Linked DNA regions of Saccharobesus litoralis. The protein of the gene in region 1 interacts with the protein of each later gene in a pairwise test. Links are inferred from orthologs where the notes say so. Each region holds a gene or a part of one and is shown on either strand. Other genes may lie near its edges.

Region 1 (7,991 bases):
AAAGCCTAGATTTAGTACCGAACAACCGATGCAAAGGCGTTTTTTACTTAACCCTGGTTCGGCTTGGATAATGCAAAATATTTTGCGTCAACAATATCAAGGATGGCAGCATGTAACAGAACGAGACGGCTATGCAACATCCAGTATTGGCTGGAAAACAGGAACCAGTTACGGCTATCGAGATGCTTGGGTAATCGGCTTTAAAGGGGATTACATCATTGGGGTTTGGTTAGGACGCCCCGATGCCAAGCCTGTTTTTAATAATACCGGCAGTCAGAATGCTTTACCTTTCTTTTTGCAAATTGCAGAACAATTAGATAGCCAAACTATCCCTAACAAACCTAATAATGTTAATCGCCAAACCATATGTTGGCCATTAGGTACTCGCTTAACTGATCCTAGTCAATGCCATCAAGCGTACCCAACTTGGCTACTGGATGATGTTGCGCCACCCACTTTAAGTTCTCATTTAGTGGAAAACGCCCAAAGCTTAAGTCAGGCCATCTGGTTAGAACCCGATGGCTCACGCTCTTTGCAATCTTGTGCCAGTAAAGATGCTCGCAAAATAGAAATGAGTTTCTATCCTATAGCGCTTGAGGCTTGGGTCGATGAACGTTGGCAAAGGCAATTTCGCTTACCGGCATTGTCACCGAGCTGTGTTAGCCATCATGTAACAAACTCGCGTTTACAAATTTTGTCCATAAAACCAGACAGTATTTTGGTTAGACGAGACAAAAGTTTACCTATGGCGATAACTTTACAAGCCAATCAGCACAATACGGATTTGTTTTGGTTTTTAAACGGAGAATACTTGCCACAAGCCGATGAAATACAACTGACAGCTGCAGGCCAGTATCAGTTGGTTGTTAGAGACAGGTTAGGCCGCAGTGATAAAGTGGTTTTTACACTTGATTAATTAAGAGATTAACTAAGTTGGATATGCCTTTCGTTATTGCGAGTTCGAGCAAAGGTTTCCTGAATTATAATAGCGTCGTTTGATGCTCGGTGACGTTTTAGATTGAGTTCGCTTGTCACTAGTTGCTTGGTTTTGTGCCAACTATTCATCTGTTTTTCAGATAAAATGGTTTCGATAGGACTCAGTCTAAAGCTGGGCGTAATACCAGCAGCGTAGTAAAGTTGTTTTAACCAAGTGCTATCAACAACCCAGCCATCGCTATACAGGGTTAAATTATCGAGTAAGCTATTGAGCTCTAACGCTATGTCTCTTGGATGGCGTCCTTGTTTGGTCAGTAGTTCGCGACTAATGCCATGCGTTCGCTCTGCCTGTTGGTCCCAGTGGTGCCAGTCTTGGCATGGGTGGATTAAACTGCAATATTTATCGTTATTGGGTAAAACTAAACCAATTTCTATTGGGTAGCTGCTCGATCCTAAACCCGATGCTTCGATATCCATAATTGCGGGTCTGTTGATAAATTGATCCCGAGTCGTTGGCTCTGAGACAAGAATGCGGTTTGTTGGTTCTTGGTTGGGTTCTGAGACAACAGGGGAACTGGCTTGGCTGTACATATTAATCCTTCAACAACTTGTCCGTATTGGGCGACGTGTAAATTTGACTATAGACTAAGATCCTCAAACCGCCAGAAAATTTCATAAATTGCGATAGATTGAGTATTCATGCGGTTCAAACCGCTAAAATTACGTTAAAAGCTAAATATTTAGCTTAGATTAGCTTGTGACTTATTGTACAATCGCCGCCCACTATCCGAATCATTTTGTTTGGCTGACTTTTTGTTAAAAAAGTTGGCGAGGCAACCAAAAATAAAATTTTCTGTTTAGGTATTTTTCGAATGAATTTAGACGCTATTGTGGCTAGCGCCAAACAAGCAGTTGAGTCAGCCGATGATCTCGCTGTGTTGGACGACATTCGCGTTCAGTATTTAGGTAAAAAGGGTGAGCTAACCCTACAAATGCGCGAGTTAGGTAAACTTCCACCGGAAGAAAAGCCAAAAGCGGGACAAGCAATAAACCAAGCTAAACAAGCAGTTCAAGGTTTGATTAACGATAAAAAATCAGCAATGCAACAAGCTGAGTTAAATGCGAAACTAGCTGAAGAAACCATTGATGTGACCTTGCCGGGACGAGGAGCTGACGTAGGTGGCTTGCATCCTGTAACTCGCACAATCGAGCGTATTCAAACCTTTTTTGGTGAACTAGGTTTTCAGGTGCGTACCGGCCCTGAAATTGAAGATGACTGGCATAACTTTGATGCATTAAACATCCCTGATAATCATCCTGCACGAGCTGATCACGATACGTTTTATTTTAACCCTAAATTGGTTTTACGTACTCAAACCTCTGGGGTACAAATCCGTACTATGGAAGCGGAACAACCGCCACTGCGTATCATTTCACCAGGTCGTGTTTACCGTAATGATTATGATCAAACCCATACGCCGATGTTTCATCAGGTTGAAGGTTTGATGGTAGATAAAAATGTTAGTTTTACTGAGTTAAAGGGTATTTTACACGATTTCCTGCATAACTTTTTTGAAGAAGATTTACAGATCCGTTTTCGACCTTCTTTTTTCCCGTTTACGGAACCGTCAGCCGAAGTGGATGTGATGGGCAAAAATGGCAAATGGTTAGAAGTTCTAGGCTGTGGCATGGTGCATCCTAATGTATTACGTGGTGTCGGCATTGACCCAGAAGAATATACAGGCTTTGCATTTGGTATGGGTGTCGAGCGTTTAACTATGTTGCGTTATGGTGTAAACGATTTGCGCGCCTTCTTCGAAAATGATCTTAGATTCATCAAGCAGTTCAAGTAAGCAGGGGATATAAAAATGAAATTTAGCGAAGCTTGGTTACGCGAGTGGGTAAACCCTGCCATTACCAGTGAAGAATTAGTTGAACAAATCACCATGTCTGGTTTAGAGGTTGATGACGTAGCTGACGTAGCCAAGCCTTTTAGTGGCGTGGTTGTTGGTGAAGTCGTTGAATGTGGTCCACACCCTGATGCCGACAAATTGCAAGTGACAAAAATCAATGTTGGTGAAGATGAGTTACTCGACATTGTTTGTGGTGCTAAAAACTGTCGCTTAGGCTTAAAAGTTGCTGTAGCTAAAGTCGGCGCGGTTTTACCGGGCGACTTCAAAATCAAAAAAGCCAAACTACGTGGCGTGCCTTCATTTGGCATGTTGTGCTCAGAAGCTGAGTTGGGCATGGCCGACGAAGCACCAGGTATTATGGAATTGCCACTGGATGCTGAACTAGGTTCAGATATTCGCCAATTCTTAAAACTGGATGACAAAGCCATTGAAGTCGACTTAACGCCAAACCGCTCAGATTGCCTTGGTATTCGAGGTTTAGCTCGCGAAGTGGGCGTGTTAAACCGCCTAGATGTGACCGAGCCACAAATTAATGCGGTTGCTCCGAGTATTGATGCAAAAGTTGCAGTTTCTTTGCTTGATGCAGACTCCTGTCCTCGATACCTAGGCCGTGTTATTAAAAATGTTAATGTTAAAGCCGCTACACCATTGTGGATGGTTGAGAAACTACGCCGCAGTGGTATTCGTTCAATCGATCCTGTGGTTGATGTTACTAATTATGTTTTACTTGAATTAGGTCAACCGATGCACGCTTTCGATTTGAGTAAAATTGACGGCGGTATTCAGGTTCGCAAAGCGCAAGCTGGTGAAAAACTGACTTTGCTTGATGGCAATGAAGTGACACTGAAAGACAATACGCTAGTGATTGCCGATGACAGTAAACCACTTGCTATGGCAGGGATATTCGGTGGTCAAGATTCTGGCGTGACCAGTGAAACGACCGATATCTTATTAGAAAGTGCGTTTTTTGCTCCTGATGCAATTAAAGGGATCGCTCGTCAGTATGGTTTGCACACTGACTCATCTCATCGTTTTGAACGTGGTGTTGATTATACATTGCAGGCTAAAGCGATTGAGCGTGCCACTCAATTGTTATTGGATATTGTTGGTGGGGAAGCGGCTGATGTCGTTGAAGCTGTATCAGAGCAAAACTTACCTGTAGCGCCTGTCGTTACATTACGCCAAGCAAGGCTAAATCGCGTGTTAGGTGTCGAGCTTGCAGTTGATGAAGTTACCGAGATTTTAGAACGTCTTGGTTTAGCGGTTGAAGCTAAAGATGATGCGTGGCAAGTCACCGTACCGAGCTATCGTTTCGATATATCAATTGAAGTCGACTTAATTGAAGAAGTTGCGCGCGTTTATGGTTACAACAATATTCCTAATGTGGCACCGCAAGCTAAGTTGACCATGGCTAAACATAAAGAAGCTAAAATTTCTTTAGATAAGTTACGTCGCGTACTTGTGACACGTGGTTATCAGGAAGCCATAACCTACAGCTTTGTTGATCCTAAAATCCAAACAGCGTTATACCCAAACCAAGAATTTTTAACCTTGCCTAACCCAATTTCGGCTGACATGTCAGCTATGCGTTTAGGCACTTGGCCTGGTTTGTTAAGTTCGGTTGTTTATAACCAAAATCGTCAACAGCCTCGTGTTCGCTTGTTTGAATCAGGCTTGAAGTTTGTGCCTAATAAGGAAGCTGAAAACGGTGTTGAACAAGTACCTGTAATTGGCGGTGTAATAACGGGGACACGCTCTGGTGAACATTGGACGTTAGAGACGACGGGTGTGGATTTTTACGATGTTAAAGCCGATGTTGAGGCGTTACTAGCATTAACATCAGACTTGGCTAGCTTCGAGTTTAAAGCTGAAACACATAGTGCGTTGCACCCAGGACAATCAGCGGCAATTTATCGTCATGGTAAACGTATTGGTTTTGTTGGTGCTATTCATCCTCAAGCTAATAAACCGATTGGTTTAAAGGGTAAAGCTTTCTTGTTTGAAATTGAGCTAGCAACACTGTTGGACAGCCGAATTCCTCAAGCGACTGCTGTGTCAAAATTCCCTGCAAATCGCCGTGATCTAGCTTTTATTGTCAAAAATGAAGTAAAATCTGGCGAAGTGCTTGAATTAATTAAAAAAGTTGGCGGAACTGACTTAGTTGACCTAAACTTGTTCGATGTATACCAAGGACAAGGCGTTGATGATGGTGATAAGAGCTTAGCGGTTGCTTTAACTATTCAAAACGTTGAACGTACCTTGGAAGATAAAGACATTACTGCGTTGGTAGACGCGGTGGTCGACAGTGTCCAACAACAATTTGATGCAAAGTTGAGAGATTAGCCATGGCTTTAACCAAAGCTGAAATTGCTGAACATTTATTTCTAAAAGTGGGATTAAATAAAAAGGATTCTAAAGATTTAGTGGAAGCCTTTTTTGAAGAAATACGCCTAGCATTGGAAGAGGGCGAACAAGTAAAGCTTTCGGGTTTTGGAAATTTTGATTTACGAGAGAAATCAGAAAGGCCGGGACGAAACCCTAAAACGGGCGAAGATATTCCTATCTCAGCGCGCAGAGTGGTGACATTTCGACCTGGGCAAAAGCTAAAAAGTCGAGTTGAAAATGCCGGTGAAGAACATTAACCGCCTTTAAGTAAACTTGTAGAATCGACTATATAAAAGCCAATACTGAATATTTTAGTATTGGCTTTTTTGATCTTATTATCTTTATTGTATGCGAGCATTTATGCTTGCAGAACCTGCAAACCGTTTTGCCCATTAAAGCAAAAATATCAAAAGTAGAGCCTTGTATGCCCAGTCTCGTCACAAGGCTATTTTTTAGAAGATTAGATGCCGCAATAAGCTAGGCATAAAAAAAACCGCCTAGCAGGCGGTTTTTGGGTGATGATAATTCACTTAATGATTAACGCTCAATTTTAAGTACTTGCGCGTATTTAGAAGGTGATTGACTTGGTAAGGTTACTTTTAAGCCATTTTTAGTTTGTTTGAAATTTAATTCACCCTCGTGACCAATCATAGAAATTTTCGCTATCTTATGTGGGTAGCGCTTATCCGTGAATGAGCGGATAGTAATTTCTTTGTTGTTACCAGGCCAAGCTAAAATAGTTGCGTAAACGGTGTCACCATTACGGGTGAAACGAATATCGCTGCTGTTAAAGTCTTTACGATTCTTTTCAGCATCGTTTGAGTGCTTACCATCTGGTACGTAGGTTTCACCTTCACCGTAAGCTTCCCAAGGACGAGTATTGTAAATGGCTTCACCATTTAGCTTTAACCAACTACCGATTTCAGCAAGTAATTCAACTTCTTTTTGAGGAATAGTACCGTCTGGTTTAGGACCAATGTTAAGCAACAAGGAACCATTTTTACTAACGATATCAATTAAGTCATCAACAAGAGAGTTTGCATCACGATATCTGTGGTTAGTGACATAACCCCATGACGATTTAGATACAGACGTATCCGTTTGCCAAAAGTAAGGATGGATGTCAGTCATACCACCACGTTCAATATCTAATACGGCTGAACCAGGTAAGAAAGAACGCATATGCTCATGCTCTTTGTAGTTAAGCGCAGGCATATTTTCCCAGTTTAAGCCTTTGTTGTAATAGTAGCTGGCAAATTGCTTAACGTGATCATGAAATGGTTTCGATGCGATCCACCAGTCAAACCAAATTAGCTCTGGCTCGTATTTGTCAACGATCTCAACAGTACGTAATAACCAGTCATCCATAAATGCTTTGCTTGGCGGTGTTAAACCGTTTTCAGACGATTTACGATTGACGGCCGGGCCATATAAGTCACGGAAAGCTTCGTCTTGTACATCTGATGGCACTTCACGGCCACCATCAAAGAACCACCAGTTTTCTGCACGATGGCTTGATAAGCCAAAATGAATATCAGGTTTTTTCGCCGTTGCCGCTTTTAACTCAGCAATAACATCACGCTTTGGTCCCATTTCTACTGAGTCCCAACGTGAATAAGAGTTATCATACATTGAGAAGCCATCATGGTGTTCAGCTACGGGGACAATGTAACGAGCACCAGAATCTTCAATGATATTCAACCATTCGTCAGCGTTAAATTTTTCCGCTTTAAACATAGGGATGAAATCTTTGTAACCAAACTCTTCAATAGACCCCCATTTTTCTTGATGGTATTTCATTTCAGCTCGGTCTTTTTGATACATATGACGTGGATACCATTCGCCATTATGGGCAGGAACAGAGTACGCACCCCAGTGAATGAAAATACCGAATTTGGCATCTTGGTACCAATCTGGAATTTTATACTGAGTCAATGATTGCCAATCAGCTTTAAAAGGACCTTGATTAGCAAATTCTTCAATTTGCTTTAGTTTTTCAGCGTGTGAGGTTGATTGCGCAGTGTTAGATTCACTGGCATTCATGCTACAGCCAACTAAGCCCGCGGCTACAGCTGCTGCGAGTGCCGTTTTTGCAAAAGAAATAATAGTTGTTTTCATATTGTATTGTGGTCGTTAGTTTAATTAACAAATCTCTAACCATAATATAGTCTGGAACAGACATTTATTGCAAGATAAAATTCACATATAAAACCAATGTTTTGCATAATCCTATTTAACTCTCTGTTATCAAAGGGAATAGATCGATGTAATATATTGGCGGATATTTAAGTTAACCTATTGATAATAAGCCTATAATTAAAAAGGGTATTGTTATCATTACTATTGGTTTGTCAGATTCTTGCAATTAAATGCCAGAATCAAGTGATGATCATATTTGTTTTGATGTGTATTAAATATGAAATATTTTTATCTGAACAGTGTATTTAATTTTACGTGCTTTCGCTTTTTTAATTCCCTTTGCCTTTTGCCGTGCACCGTGAAAAAACGGTTTTAAAGTATTAAGTTTTTGTGGGTATTAACTGTGGGTGAGCATTCATGCTTGCAGAGCCTGCAAACCTTTCTATCCAACAAGCTAAGTCTCGCCTTGTATCTACAGCAAGCCTACAAAGTTATAACTTATCAATGAAGACACTTGCTACTTGAAATGCTGAATAGTTACGTTTAGATGCGCTAGCTTTGTATTCTTAGGTTTGACTCGAAATCTTGCGCCACTTTTTTCACCAGAGGTATCAATTG
Region 2 (2,950 bases), 3.0 Mb from region 1 along the record:
AAATAATTAATTAGGCAGTTTGGCTTGATTACCCAGCCATTGCCCCAATTAAATAACACAATATTATAATGTGGCGCACTGTACAGTGCTGTGCGCTGCTTAAAAAATCACTAAAATTTAAATTCGAGGAAACCCAATGGATTTATTTATCGCTTCTGCGTATGCCAACGATGCTGCGCAACCACAAGGTGGTAGCTTCATGAGCCTAGTTATGTTGGCTGTGATGGTATTGATCTTTTATTTTTTACTTTACCGTCCGCAAGCTAAGCGTGTTAAAGAGCATAAAAATTTAGTTGCTTCACTATCTAAAAATGATGAAGTACTCACACAAGGTGGTTTAGTGGGTAAAATCACTAAAGTTGCTGAAGACAAAGATTTTGTTCAGGTGTCTTTCGCGGATAACGTTGAAATTGCAGTGCAAAAATCAGCTATTACAGCTGTATTGCCAAAGGGCACTATTAAGTCAATTTAATCATTAAGCGCTCATTGAGCGCTTTTTTCATTTCAAAGAAGGTATGTTTCCGTGCTAAACAAATACCCTTTATGGAAATACCTGATGCTGATATTTATTATCTGTGCAGGTTTTCTTTACGCGCTACCCAATTTATACGGCGAAGATCCCGCGTTGCAAATTTCAGGCTTACGTGGTGTGCAACTTGAAGCAACTGATTTAGATAAGGTTAAAGGTGAACTCGATAAAGCGGGTTTAGCTTATCAATCTGCAGGTTTAGTTAACAACCAAGTTGAAGTTCGTTTCGCTGATACGGAAGAACAGTTAAAAGCCAAAGAAGCGTTAAATCATGCTTATGGTGAAAACTATATTATTGCACTTAATTTAACGCCTGCCACACCACAATGGTTAGCCGACTTAAATGCTAATCCTATGAAATTAGGTTTAGATTTACGTGGTGGTGTTCACTTCTTAATGGAAGTCGACATGAGCGTGGCGATTAAGAAAAATCAGGAAGAAACGGTTTCGTCGTTCCGTACCGATCTTCGTGAAGAAAAAATTCGTTATGCGCGTATTGGTGAGTTTGGCAACGGGGTAAAAGTTGAATTTAAATCTGAAGAAGATTTAACTAACGCCAAGCGTGCCTTAAAGAAAAAACACGGTGATCTTACCTTTGATGATTCTACCGATGAAGGCTTTTTCTTAACTGCATTAATGGGTGAGCAAAAAGTTAAAGAAATTAAAGAAAGCTCACTGCAACAAAACATCACCATCATACGTAACCGAGTTAACGCAATTGGTGTTGCAGAGCCAGTGGTTATGCGCCAAGGTTCTGACCGTATTGTTGTCGAATTGCCGGGTGTACAAGATACCGCCCAAGCAAAACGTATTTTAGGTGCCACCGCAACGCTTGAATTCCGTATGGTTGACCAAAACGGTGACCCGTATGCGGCACAAAGCGGTCGTGTACCTGCTGGTTCAGAGTTGTATTATCGTCGTGATAATGGCCAGCCTGTATTGTTAAAACGTCGCGTTATGTTAACCGGTGATCACATCATTGATGCGGCATCTAGCTTTGATGAATACGGTAGCCCGCAAGTTAATATCGACTTAGACAGCAAGGGCGGTAGCATTTTCTCGCGTGCCACCAAAGATGCGATTGGCAAACCAATGGCCACCCTGTTTATTGAATACAAGCCAACGGGTAAACGTGACAAAGACGGTAACCCAGTATTTAAGAAAGTGGCTGACGTTATCAGTGTTGCCACTATTCAAGCGCGTTTAGGTAGTAGCTTCCGTATTACGGGGGCAGGCTCACCGCAAGAAGCACATGATTTAGCTTTATTACTCAAAGCGGGTGCTTTGATTGCGCCTATTCAAATTGTTGAAGAGCGCACAGTGGGGCCAAGCTTAGGCCAAGAAAACATTGATTTAGGTATGCAAGCTATTCAATGGGGATTCTTAGGCGTGTTGTTATTCATGGTAGCTTGGTATAAGGGGTTTGGCATGGTGGCAAACTTGGCATTGGGCTTAAACTTGGTACTGATTGTTGGCGTGATGTCGATGATCCCTGGTGCAACCCTAACTTTGCCGGGTATGGCGGGTATTGTATTAACCGTTGGTATGGCGGTAGATGCTAACGTGTTGATATTTGAACGTATTCGTGAAGAGTTGCGCGATGGCCGAGGGCCACAGCAAGCAATCCATCATGGTTACGATAGTGCATTTTCGACCATTGCTGATGCCAATATCACCACCTTTATTGCTGCGGTTATTCTATACGCTGTGGGTACAGGGCCGATTAAAGGTTTTGCCGTTACGCTAGCGATTGGTATTGCAACATCTATGTTTACTGCGATTGTTGGTACACGCGCGGTAATCAATTTGGCCTATGGTGGTCGTAATGTTAAAAAACTTTCAATATAAGGAGGCGGTCATATGTTAGCTGTAAATTTTAAAACTATCGCCTTTATGTCAGCGCGTAAAATTGCGATGGCATTCTCAGCTTTGTTAATGATTGCTTCACTGGCATCGTTAGCGGTGAACAAGTTAAATTTCGGCCTAGATTTTACTGGCGGTACCTTAATTGAAGTTGGTTTTGAGCAATCAGCTGAACTTAAAGGTATTCGTGCGGTACTAGATGAAAATGGCTTTGACGATGCAGTAGTACAGCATTTTGGCTCAAGCTCAGAAGTGTTGATCCGTTTAGAACCGCGTGAAGGGGCTAAAGCCGCTGAAATTGGTGATTCGGTATTAAAAGCACTGCGCAAAGCGGATCAAGGTGAAGTCGACATGCGCCGTATTGAGTTTGTAGGGCCTAATGTCGGTAAAGAGTTGACTGAGCAAGGTGGTCTTGCCATGTTAACCGCGCTTATTTGTATCTTGATCTATGTGGCATTTCGCTTTGAATGGCGTTTTGCTTTAGGCTCTGTGTCGGCATTGGCACACGATGTGTTATTAACTTTAGGTTTATTTTCAATTTTGGGCTTAGAGTTTGAT

What was found.
Region 2: the proteins of pheT (region 1) and secD interact in binary tests that used the Escherichia coli proteins (3 or more experiments, as listed by UniProt). The link is inferred for Saccharobesus litoralis from one-to-one orthologs.

What each region holds. Positions count from the first base shown.
Region 1 is NZ_CP026604.1:3,855,610-3,863,600, forward strand. The notes cover bases 2,501-5,498. They hold pheT (phenylalanine--tRNA ligase subunit beta), read left to right. Parts: upstream 2,501-2,804; coding sequence 2,805-5,192; downstream 5,193-5,498. Other genes in these bases: pheS (phenylalanine--tRNA ligase subunit alpha), read left to right, coding at 2,501-2,789; C2869_RS13905 (integration host factor subunit alpha), read left to right, coding at 5,195-5,491. In the rest of the region: pbpC (penicillin-binding protein 1C), read left to right, coding at 1-916; C2869_RS13890 (3'-5' exonuclease), read right to left, coding at 925-1,527; more of pheS, read left to right, coding at 1,809-2,500; C2869_RS13910 (alpha-L-fucosidase), read right to left, coding at 5,772-7,352.
Region 2 is NZ_CP026604.1:884,768-887,717, reverse strand. It holds secD (protein translocase subunit SecD), read left to right. Parts: upstream 1-523; coding sequence 524-2,377; downstream 2,378-2,950. Other genes in the region: secF (protein translocase subunit SecF), read left to right, coding at 2,390-2,950; yajC (preprotein translocase subunit YajC), read left to right, coding at 137-472. UniProt on the Escherichia coli protein: Part of the Sec protein translocase complex. Interacts with the SecYEG preprotein conducting channel. SecDF uses the proton motive force (PMF) to complete protein translocation after the ATP-dependent function of SecA.